DNA from 3 places in the Streptomyces sp. AF1A genome. Region 1 is predicted to be linked to each of the others. Evidence: riboswitches for the same ligand, from Rfam matches in the RefSeq annotation. Region 1 holds a riboswitch; each other region holds the start of a gene.
What was found. Region 1 has a riboswitch for thiamine pyrophosphate ahead of thiO (glycine oxidase ThiO). Riboswitches for the same ligand answer to the same signal wherever they lie in the genome.

Region 1 (3,266 bases):
GGCGTCCGCGACGATCTCGCCGCGCGCGCCCAGTTCGATGCCGGAGCCGGCCAGCCACGCGGTGGCGGGGCGGGCGCCGATGCCGACGACGACCGCGCCCGCGGGCAGCCGCGTGCCGTCGGCGAGGACGACCGCGCCGGGCTCGACGCGCTCCACGCGCGCGTGGGTGCGCAGTTCGGCGCCCGCGTCGGCGTACCAGGCGGCCATCGGGGCGGCGACCTCGGCGGGCAGGGAACCGGGGAGCGGCCGGTCGGCGGCCTCCACGACGGTCACCGCGCACCCCGCCTCCCGGGCGGCGGTGGCGAACTCGGCGCCGATCCAGCCCGCGCCGACGACCACGATGTCGTGCTGCCGGCTCAGCACCGGCCGCAGCCGTTCGGCGTCGTCCAGGGTGCGCAGCAGGTGCACCCCGGGCACGCCCTCGGTGCCGGGCAGCGTGATCGGCTCGGCGCCGGTGGCGAGGACCAGGACGTCGTACGGGACCGGCCCCGCCTCGGTGTCCAGCTCGTGCTCGGCGGGCCGCACGCCCTGCGCCTCGCAGCCGAGCCGGAGGTCGACGCCCAGCGAGTCGAAGTCCACGTCGAAGGCGGAGTCCTCGGCCTTGCCGAGCAGCACGGCCTTCGACAGCGGCGGGCGGTCGTACGGCTGGTGCGGCTCGGCGCCGATGACGGTCACGCCGCCCTTGAAGCCCTGCTCCCGCAGGGCGACCGCGGTCTGCACCCCGGCCATGCCCGCACCGACGACGACCACGCGCCGCACCGGGGACGTGCCCTCGTGCGCTGTCTGCTCCCTCATCCGATCACGATAAACAACTGACGAACTGTCAGTCAGCGGGCGGGTGCGGTGACCTCTTCCACAACGCTCGTGCCGGAGCCCGGCTGCGACTCCCACTCCCAGGTCTCCTCGAGCCGCACCCGCCCGTCGGGCAGCTCCACGACCGTGGACACGCAGTGCCCGGAGGCGGTCCTCCCGTCGGTCCTGAGCTGCACGTACCGGAAGTCCACCCGGTCCCCCTCGCGGGTGCCCACCAGATGGCCGCGCACGACGTCGCCACCGGCGTACTCGGCCCACACCTCGCCGTCCTTCTCGTGGTACGCGAACCGGGTCCGGGTACCCACCTGACCTGGCGCTTGGTCCGAGACGGGGGCGAGGATCAGTCCGTCCAGCGAGCGGGCCACGGCGGAGGGCTCCTTACGGGTGACGAGTACGGCGGGCTAGGGTAACCCCCGTACAAGCACTCGCGGGAGCCCGGACGCACCGGGCTGAGAGGGAGGCTGGCGGCCTCCGACCGTACGAACCTGATCCGGGTCATGCCGGCGAAGGGAGGGGCTGGACGCCCATGTCGTCACGTACGTCCGACGTCCTCGTCATCGGGGGCGGGATCATCGGCCTGGTCACGGCCTGGCGCGCCGCGCAGCGCGGGCTCGCGACGGCCGTGGTCGACCCCGCGCCAGGGGGCGGGGCCGCGCAGGTCGCGGCCGGGATGCTGGCCGCGGTCACCGAACTGCACTACGGCGAGGAGACCCTGCTCGCCCTCAACCTGGAGTCGGCCCGCCGCTACCCCGGTTTCGCGGCCGAGCTGACCGAGCTGACCGGCCACGGCCTCGGCTACCGCCGCTGCGGCACGCTCGCGGTCGCGCTGGACGCCGACGACCGCGCCCACCTCCGGGAGCTGCACGCCCTGCAGCAGCGCTCGGGCCTCGCATCGGAGTGGCTGTCGGGGCGGGAGTGCCGCCGCCTGGAGCCGATGCTGGCACCCGGCGTGCGCGGCGGGCTGCGCGTCGACGGCGACCACCAGATCGACCCGCGGCGGCTGGCCGCGGCCCTGGTGGCCGCGTGCGAGCGGGCCGGGGTGGCGTTCCACCGGGCCTGGGCAAAGCGGCTGGACGTGGTCGGGGACCGGGCCGCGGGGGTCACCACCGCGGACGGCACCGCGCTGCGCGCCGGGCAGGTGGTGCTGGCGGCCGGCAGCCTGAGCGGGCGGCTCCCGGGCGTGCCGGACGAGCTGCTGCCGCCGGTGCGGCCGGTGAAGGGCCAGGTGCTGCGGCTGACCGTGCCGCGGCGGTTCGCGCCGTTCCTGAGCCGGACCGTGCGGGCCGTGGTCCGCGGCAGCCAGGTCTACCTGGTGCCCCGCGAGGACGGCGAGCTGGTCGTCGGGGCCACCAGCGAGGAGCTGGGCTGGGACACGACGGTCACCGCGGGCGGCGTGTACGAGCTGCTGCGCGACGCGCACGAGCTGGTGCCGGGCATCACCGAGCTGCCGCTCACCGAGACCCGCGCCGGGCTGCGCCCCGGCTCCCCCGACAACGCGCCGCTGCTCGGCCCGTCCGGGCTCGACGGGCTGCTGCTGGCCACCGGGCACCACCGCAACGGGGTGCTGCTCACGCCGGTCACCGGGGACGTGCTGGCGCACGCCCTCGTCACCGGCGAACTCCCCGATGAAGCCCGTCCGTTCACGCCCAAGCGCTTCGGCGCCGTCCGCTCGGAGCAGCCCGCATGACCGCCTCCGTCACCATCTCCGTCAACGGCGAGCGCCGCCAGGTCTCCCCGGGCACCGCGCTCGACACCGTCGTACGTTCACTGGTCGCGGCGCCCTCCGGGGTGGCGGCCGCCGTCAACGAGACCGTCGTCCCGCGCGCGCAGTGGCCGGCCACGGCGCTGGCCGAGGGCGACCGGGTCGAGGTTCTCACCGCCGTCCAGGGAGGCTGAGCCATGGCCGACGATCCCTTCGTCCTCGGCGGGGTGTCCTTCGGGTCCCGGCTGATCATGGGCACGGGCGGGGCGCCCAGCCTGGACGTGCTGGAGCGGGCGCTGGTCGCCTCGGGCACGGAGCTGACGACGGTCGCGATGCGGCGGGTTGACCCGTCCGTGCACGGTTCGGTGCTGTCGGTGCTGCGGAAACTGGGCATCCGGGTGCTGCCGAACACGGCGGGCTGCTTCACCGCCGGGGAGGCCGTGCTCACCGCCCGGCTGGCCAGGGAGGCGCTCGGCACGGACCTGGTCAAGCTGGAGGTCATCGCCGACGAGCGGACGCTGCTGCCGGACCCGGTGGAGCTGCTGGAGGCCGCGGAGACACTGGTCGACGACGGCTTCACAGTGCTGCCGTACACCAATGACGACCCGGTGCTGGCGCGGAAGCTGGAGGACGTCGGGTGCGCGGCGGTCATGCCGCTGGGGTCGCCGATCGGGTCCGGCCTCGGGATCCGCAATCCGCACAACTTCCAGCTGATCGTCGAGCACGCGCGCGTGCCGGTGATCCTCGACGC
Region 2 (3,266 bases), on a different contig from region 1:
GTGCAGGCCATCACGCCGTACACCGTGCGGGACAACGACGCCCTGCTGCGGCGGCTGGCGCGGACACGGCGCATGGAGCCGGTGGTGGAACGTCAGGAGTACGCGCTCGGCACGGTCTGCGCAGCCGTTCCGATCACGGTCGGCACCACCGCGGCCACCGTGGCCATTTCGCTGCCCGCCCACCAGGCCGACCGGCTGTTGCCCGCGGCCCACCGGTTGCAGGCGGAGATCGGGCGCCACATCGGCTCCCTGACGCTCTCTATCAGTATCTGAAAACTCACTCCTTGTGATCTGCTGTGTACGTTCAGCAAGATTTGACCCACGGTCATAGGGATCAGTCCCGGCCAGTCGACGTCATACGACGGGGTAGGCGATGCGAGAGTCCGTACAGGCAGAGGTCATGATGAGCTTTCTCGTCTCGGAGGAGCTCTCCTTCCGCATTCCGGTGGAGCTGCGCTACGAGACAGGTGATCCCTATGCCGTGCGGCTCACCTTCCATCTGCCCGGTGACGCCCCGGTCACCTGGGTCTTCGGGCGCGAACTGCTCATCGACGGGGTCGGGCGCCCGTGCGGGGAGGGGGATGTGCGCATCGCACCGGTCGATACCGAGGTGCTGGGTGAGGTGCTGATCCGGCTTCAGGTCGGCAGCGATTACGCCCTGTTCCGCTCGTCGACGCCGCCGCTCGTGGCCTTCCTCGATCGTACGGACAAGCTGGTGCCGCTCGGCCAGGAAGGCGCCCTGGCCGATTTCGACGCCCATCTCGAGGAAGCCCTGGACCGCATCCTCGCCGAGGAGCAGAGCGCCGGCTGAGCGGTCGCGGTCCGGGCGACGGACGCTGTGCCGTGCCGTACGGAACTGTGCAGGAACGCTTCTGCGCGGGGAACCGGAAGTCCAGGAATCGGTGCTTGCGGGCGGCCCCGGCCTCACCGCTTCCGGCGTCGCCCCGGCCGCCGCGTGCCGGCGGGGACTGTGCACCGGCCGGCGCCGGCGCGTCCGGGCCGGTCGGCCGCCACCACCAGCGCGGCGAGCGCGGTCGTGACCGCGACCGAGGCGACCAGGCCGAAGGAGCCGGCCAGCGTGCGCACGATCTCGCGTCGTGGTCGGCCGGGACCGCCTGAGGGTGTCCCCGGGGCTGGCCGGGGACGGCCGCACGGCCGTCGTGGGCGCGTATCCGCCCTCCTGTCCCGAGCCGTCTCGGCGGCGAGGCTCGGGCGGTTGATACGGGTACTGCTCCATCCCGGGCACGCTCGATCCTGGCAAGAAGGGCGGAGGCCCACTGTTCACCGCGCTGTATATGACGCTAGCGTGGGAGCACCTTTGCACACGCGGGAGCTCGGAGCACCGGGCTGAGAGGGCGCTGACCTCCGTACATGTGATGTTTCACGTGGAACACGGGATGTTCCGCGGGAAGCGTCGGCAGACGGAAACCGCTGCGTCGACCGCCGAACCTGTTACCGGGTAATGCCGGCGTAGGGAGTAGGTCTCATGACCAACAAGGACGCACGCACACCTGCCTCCGTTCAGGACGACACGTCGCGGGAGGCCGGGAAGTCCATCGGCTGGCACAAGGCGTACGTCGAGGGCTCACGCCCCGACGTGCGTGTGCCGGTCCGTCAGGTGCACCTCACCAACGGGCAGTCGGTCACGCTGTACGACACGTCGGGCCCGTACACCGATCCACTCGTCGACACCGACGTCCGCAGGGGCCTGCCGCCGCTGCGGGAGAACTGGGTCATCGCCCGCGGCGACACCGAGGAGTACGCGGGCCGTCCCGTCCGTCCCGAGGACGACGGCATCAAGCACACCTCGCCGCGCGGGGGACTGCGCAACCTCGACGCGGTCTTCCCGGGACGCCCGCGCCAGCCGCGGCGGGGCCGGGGCGGCCAGGCCGTCACGCAGCTCGCGTACGCGCGCCGGGGCGAGATCACTCCCGAGATGGAGTTCGTGGCCATCCGGGAGAACGTTTCCCCCGAGGTGGTCCGCGAGGAGATCGCGGCGGGTCGGGCGGTGCTGCCCGCCAACGTCAACCACCCGGAGATCGAGCCGATGATCATCGGCAAGCGGTTCCTGGTGAAGGTCAACGCCAACATCGGCAATTCCGCGGTGACGTCCTCCATCGAGGAGGAGGTCGAGAAGATGACCTGGGCGACCCGCTGGGGCGCCGACACGGTCATGGACCTGTCCACCGGCCGCAACATCCACACCACCCGCGAGTGGGTGCTGCGCAACTCCCCCGTCCCCATCGGCACCGTGCCGCTCTACCAGGCCCTGGAGAAGGTCGACGGCAAGGCCGAGGAACTGACGTGGGAGATCTACAAGGACACCGTCATCGAGCAGGCCGAGCAGGGCGTGGACTACATGACGGTCCACGCGGGCGTGCGCCTGCCGTTCGTCCCGCTCACGGCGAACCGCAAGACCGGCATCGTCTCGCGTGGCGGCTCGATCATGGCCGCGTGGTGCCTGGCGCACCACAAGGAGTCGTTCCTGTACGAGAACTTCGAGGAGCTGTGCGAGATCCTCGCCGCCTACGACGTCACGTACTCGCTGGGCGACGGTCTGCGCCCCGGCTCGATCGCGGACGCCAACGACGAGGCGCAGTTCGCGGAGTTGCGGACGCTCGGGGAACTCAACCGGATCGCCAGGCGTTTCCACGTACAGACGATGATCGAGGGCCCCGGTCACGTCCCGATGCACAAGATCAAGGAGAACATCGACCTTCAGCAGGAGATCTGCGATGAGGCTCCGTTCTATACGCTCGGCCCGCTGACCACGGATGTCGCGCCGGCGTACGACCACATCACCTCCGGCATCGGCGCCGCGATGATCGCCTGGTGGGGCACGGCGATGCTCTGCTACGTCACGCCCAAGGAGCACCTGGGCCTGCCCAACCGGGACGACGTCAAGACCGGCGTCATCACCTACAAGATCGCTGCTCATGCGGCCGACCTCGCCAAGGGGCACCCGGGCGCACAGGAGTGGGACGACGCCCTGTCCGACGCCCGCTTCGAGTTCCGGTGGGAGGACCAGTTCAACCTCGCTCTGGACCCGGACACGGCACGGGAGTTCCACGACGAGACCCTGCCGGCCGAGCCCGCCAAGACGGCCCACTTCTGCTCCATGTGCGGACCGAAGTTCTGCAGTATGAAGATCAGCCACAGCATCACGGAGCGGTTCGGTGGTGACGCGGCTGAGGGAGCGTCGGCGGAGGAGATCGCCGAGGGGATGCTCCAGAAGTCGAGGGAGTTCGCCGAGGCGGGCAACCGGG
Region 3 (3,266 bases), on a different contig from region 1:
AGAACTCACTTTCGTCGCGCCGCGCGGAGCCAAGAAGCCGCCGCGGCATCTTGCCGATCTCACGCCTGCCGAGCGCAAGGACGCGGTGGCCGAGATCGGTGAGAAGCCGTTCCGTGCCAAGCAGCTCTCGCAGCACTACTTCGCGCGGTACGCGCACGGACCGGAGCACTGGACCGACATCCCGGCCGGCTCCCGGGAGAAGCTGCGCGAGGCGCTGCTCCCCGAGCTCATGACGGTCGTCCGGCATCTGTCGACCGACCAGGGGACGACCCGCAAGACGCTGTGGCGGCTGTTCGACGGGACACTCGTCGAGTCCGTGCTGATGCGCTACCCGGACCGGGTGACCATGTGCATCAGCTCACAGGCCGGGTGTGGGATGAACTGTCCGTTCTGCGCCACCGGGCAGGCGGGACTGGACCGGAACCTGTCCACCGCGGAGATCGTCCACCAGATCGTCGACGGGATGCGGGCGCTGCGGGACGGGGAGGTGCCCGGCGGGCCGGCCCGGCTGTCCAACATCGTCTTCATGGGCATGGGTGAGCCGCTGGCCAACTACAAGCGGGTCGTGGGGGCCATCCGTGCGCTGACCGACCCGGCGCCGGACGGGCTCGGGCTCTCGCAGCGCGGGATCACCGTCTCGACCGTCGGCCTGGTGCCCGCCATCCACCGGTTCGCCGACGAGGGCTTCAAGTGCCGGCTCGCGATCTCCCTGCACGCCCCCGACGACGAGCTGCGCGACACCCTCGTCCCCGTCAACACCCGCTGGAAGGTGCGCGAGGTGCTGGACGCCGGGTTCGAGTACGCCGCGAAGTCCGGGCGCCGGCTGTCCATCGAGTACGCCATGATCCGGGACATCAACGACCAGGCATGGCGCGGCGACCGGCTCGGCCGGCTGCTCAGGGGCAAGCCCGTGCACGTCAACCTCATCCCGCTGAACCCGACTCCGGGCTCCCGGTGGACCGCCTCACGGCCCGAGGACGAGAAGGCCTTCGTGGCGGCCATCGAGGCGCACGGGGTACCGGTCACCATCCGGGACACCCGGGGCCAGGAGATCGACGGGGCCTGTGGTCAGCTGGCGGCCACCGAGCGGTAATCTGACGACGTCCATACAACTCCATATTCCGACAGGGGAGCGCCACAGCGCTGAGAGTGCGGCAACCGGGCCGCAGACCCTCTGAACCTCGCCCAGGTCATTCTGGGTAGGAAGTTCGGTCATCACTCGAGCTGTTGCGCCCTGCCCGGGCTCCCGCGCGGGAGCCCGGGCAGGGCCGCGTCTCTTCCTGGCCAACCCCAGGAGGACTTCGTTGAGCATCACCACAAGGCGGCTGGCGGCCGTGGCCGTCGCCCTGGGCATGGTCACCCTCGCCGCATGCGGATCGTCCGGCAGCCACGCCTCCGGCGACTCCAAGACCGTGACCCTCGTCAGCCACGACTCGTGGGCCGCCTCCAAGAGCGTCATCAAGGACTTCGAGAGGCAGTCCGGGTACAAGGTCAGAAACCTGCGGGACGGCGACGCGGGACAGGCCGTCAACAAGGCCATCCTGACCAAGGACAACCCCCAGGGCGACGTCTTCTTCGGCGTCGACAACACGCTGCTGTCCCGGGCCCTCGACAACGGGCTGTTCCAGCCGTACACCGCCAAGGGACTCGGCACGGTCGGCGCCCAGTACCAACTCGACAAGGACAGGCACCGGGTCACGCCGATCGACTACGGCGACATATGCGTCAACTACGACAAGAAGTACTTCGCCGACCACCGTCTCGCCCCGCCGCAGTCCTTCGCCGACCTGGCCAGGCCCGAGTACAAGAACCTGCTCGTCACCGAGAACGCGGCCACCTCCTCGCCCGGCCTCGGCTTCCTGCTCGGCAGCGCCGCGCAGTTCGGCGACAACAGCTGGCAGGACTACTGGAAGAAGCTGAAGGCCAACGGCGTGAAGGTCGTCGACGGCTGGGACCAGGCCTACTACCAGGAGTTCTCCGGCTCGTCGGAGGGGAAGAAGGCCGGTGGCGACCGGCCGCTGGTCGTGTCGTACGCCTCCTCCCCGCCCGCCGAGGTGATCTACGCCAAGAAGCGGCCCAGCACCGCCCCGACCGGCGTGGCCACCGGCACCTGCTTCCGGCAGATCGAGTTCGCCGGGGTGCTGAGCAACGCGAAGAACCCCAAGGGCGCCAAGGCCTTCATCGACTTCCTGCTGACCAAGGAGTTCCAGGAGGACATGCCGCTCAAGATGTTCGTCTACCCGGTGGTGAAGGGGGCCGCCGTGCCCGCCGACTTCACCAAGTACGGCCCGGCCGCCCAGCACCCCGAGACCATGGCCCCCGACAAGATCGCCGCCAACCGTGATCAGTGGGTCAAGACGTGGACCTCGCTCGTACTGAAGTAGCTCCCCGCCGACGGGACATGCGCGGGAGCGCGACGCGGCTCGGGCTGCTGGCCCTGCCCGTCGCGTTCTTCGCCGTGTTCTTCGCCTGGCCGGTGGCCGCGATCGTGGCCCGCGGGCTGAAGACCGACGGCGCCTGGCATCCCGGGCGGATCGCGGACGTGCTCACGCAGCCGGACATCCGGCACGTGCTGTGGTTCACCACCTGGCAGGCGCTCGCCTCCACCGCGCTGACCCTGCTGCTCGCCCTGCCCGCCGCCCACGTCTTCGCCCGGCTCGACTTCCCGGGCAAGCAGGTGCTGCGCGCCGTCGTCACCGTGCCGTTCGTGCTGCCGACCGTCGTCGCCGGCAGCGCGTTCCTCGCGCTGGTCGGGCACGGCGGGCTGCTCGACCGGCTGTGGGGCGTACGGCTGGACACCACGGTGTGGGCCATCCTGCTGGCCCATGTCTTCTTCAACTACGCCGTCGTCGTGCGGACGGTGGGCGGGCTGTGGGCCCAGCTCGACCCCCGGCAGGAGGAGGCCGCGCGCATGCTGGGCGCATCGCCCCTCCAGGCGTGGCGGAAGGTCACCCTCCCGGCCCTGGCGCCCGCCGTGGCCGCCGCCGCGCTGATGGTGTTCCTGTTCACCTTCACCTCCTTCGGCGTCGTCCAGATCCTCGGCGGGCCCACGTTCTCCACCATCGAAGTGGAGATCTACCGGCAGACCTCGGAGGTCTTCGACCTGCCCACGGCCGCCGTCCTCACCCTCGTCCAGTTCGTCGCGGTCGGCGCCGTCCTCGCCGTGCACGCGTGGACGGTACGGCGCCGGGAGACCGCCCTGCGCCTCGTCGCCCCGAACGTCACCGCCCGGCGTCCGCGCGGCGCCGGGCAGTGGGCGCTGCTCG

Region 2: another riboswitch for thiamine pyrophosphate. It lies ahead of thiC (phosphomethylpyrimidine synthase ThiC); the one in region 1 lies ahead of thiO (glycine oxidase ThiO).
Region 3: another riboswitch for thiamine pyrophosphate. It lies ahead of ACLU3S_RS29485 (thiamine ABC transporter substrate binding subunit); the one in region 1 lies ahead of thiO (glycine oxidase ThiO).

The regions. Positions count from the first base shown of each region.
Region 1 is NZ_JBLEBI010000087.1:10,643-13,908, reverse strand. It holds gene ACLU3S_RS22180 (NAD(P)/FAD-dependent oxidoreductase) at 1-795, opposite strand, end outside; gene ACLU3S_RS22175 (hypothetical protein) at 828-1,178, opposite strand; TPP riboswitch at 1,231-1,342, shown strand; gene thiO (glycine oxidase ThiO) at 1,340-2,500, shown strand; gene thiS (sulfur carrier protein ThiS) at 2,497-2,709, shown strand; gene ACLU3S_RS22160 (thiazole synthase) at 2,713-3,266, shown strand, end outside.
Region 2 is NZ_JBLEBI010000008.1:33,134-36,399, reverse strand. It holds gene ACLU3S_RS04420 (IclR family transcriptional regulator) at 1-273, shown strand, start outside; gene ACLU3S_RS04415 (SsgA family sporulation/cell division regulator) at 374-811, shown strand; gene ACLU3S_RS04410 (hypothetical protein) at 925-1,086, opposite strand; TPP riboswitch at 1,317-1,494, shown strand; gene thiC (phosphomethylpyrimidine synthase ThiC) at 1,487-3,266, shown strand, end outside.
Region 3 is NZ_JBLEBI010000160.1:7,540-10,805, forward strand. It holds gene rlmN (23S rRNA (adenine(2503)-C(2))-methyltransferase RlmN) at 1-1,093, shown strand, start outside; TPP riboswitch at 1,117-1,224, shown strand; gene ACLU3S_RS29485 (thiamine ABC transporter substrate binding subunit) at 1,353-2,384, shown strand; gene ACLU3S_RS29490 (ABC transporter permease) at 2,402-3,266, shown strand, end outside.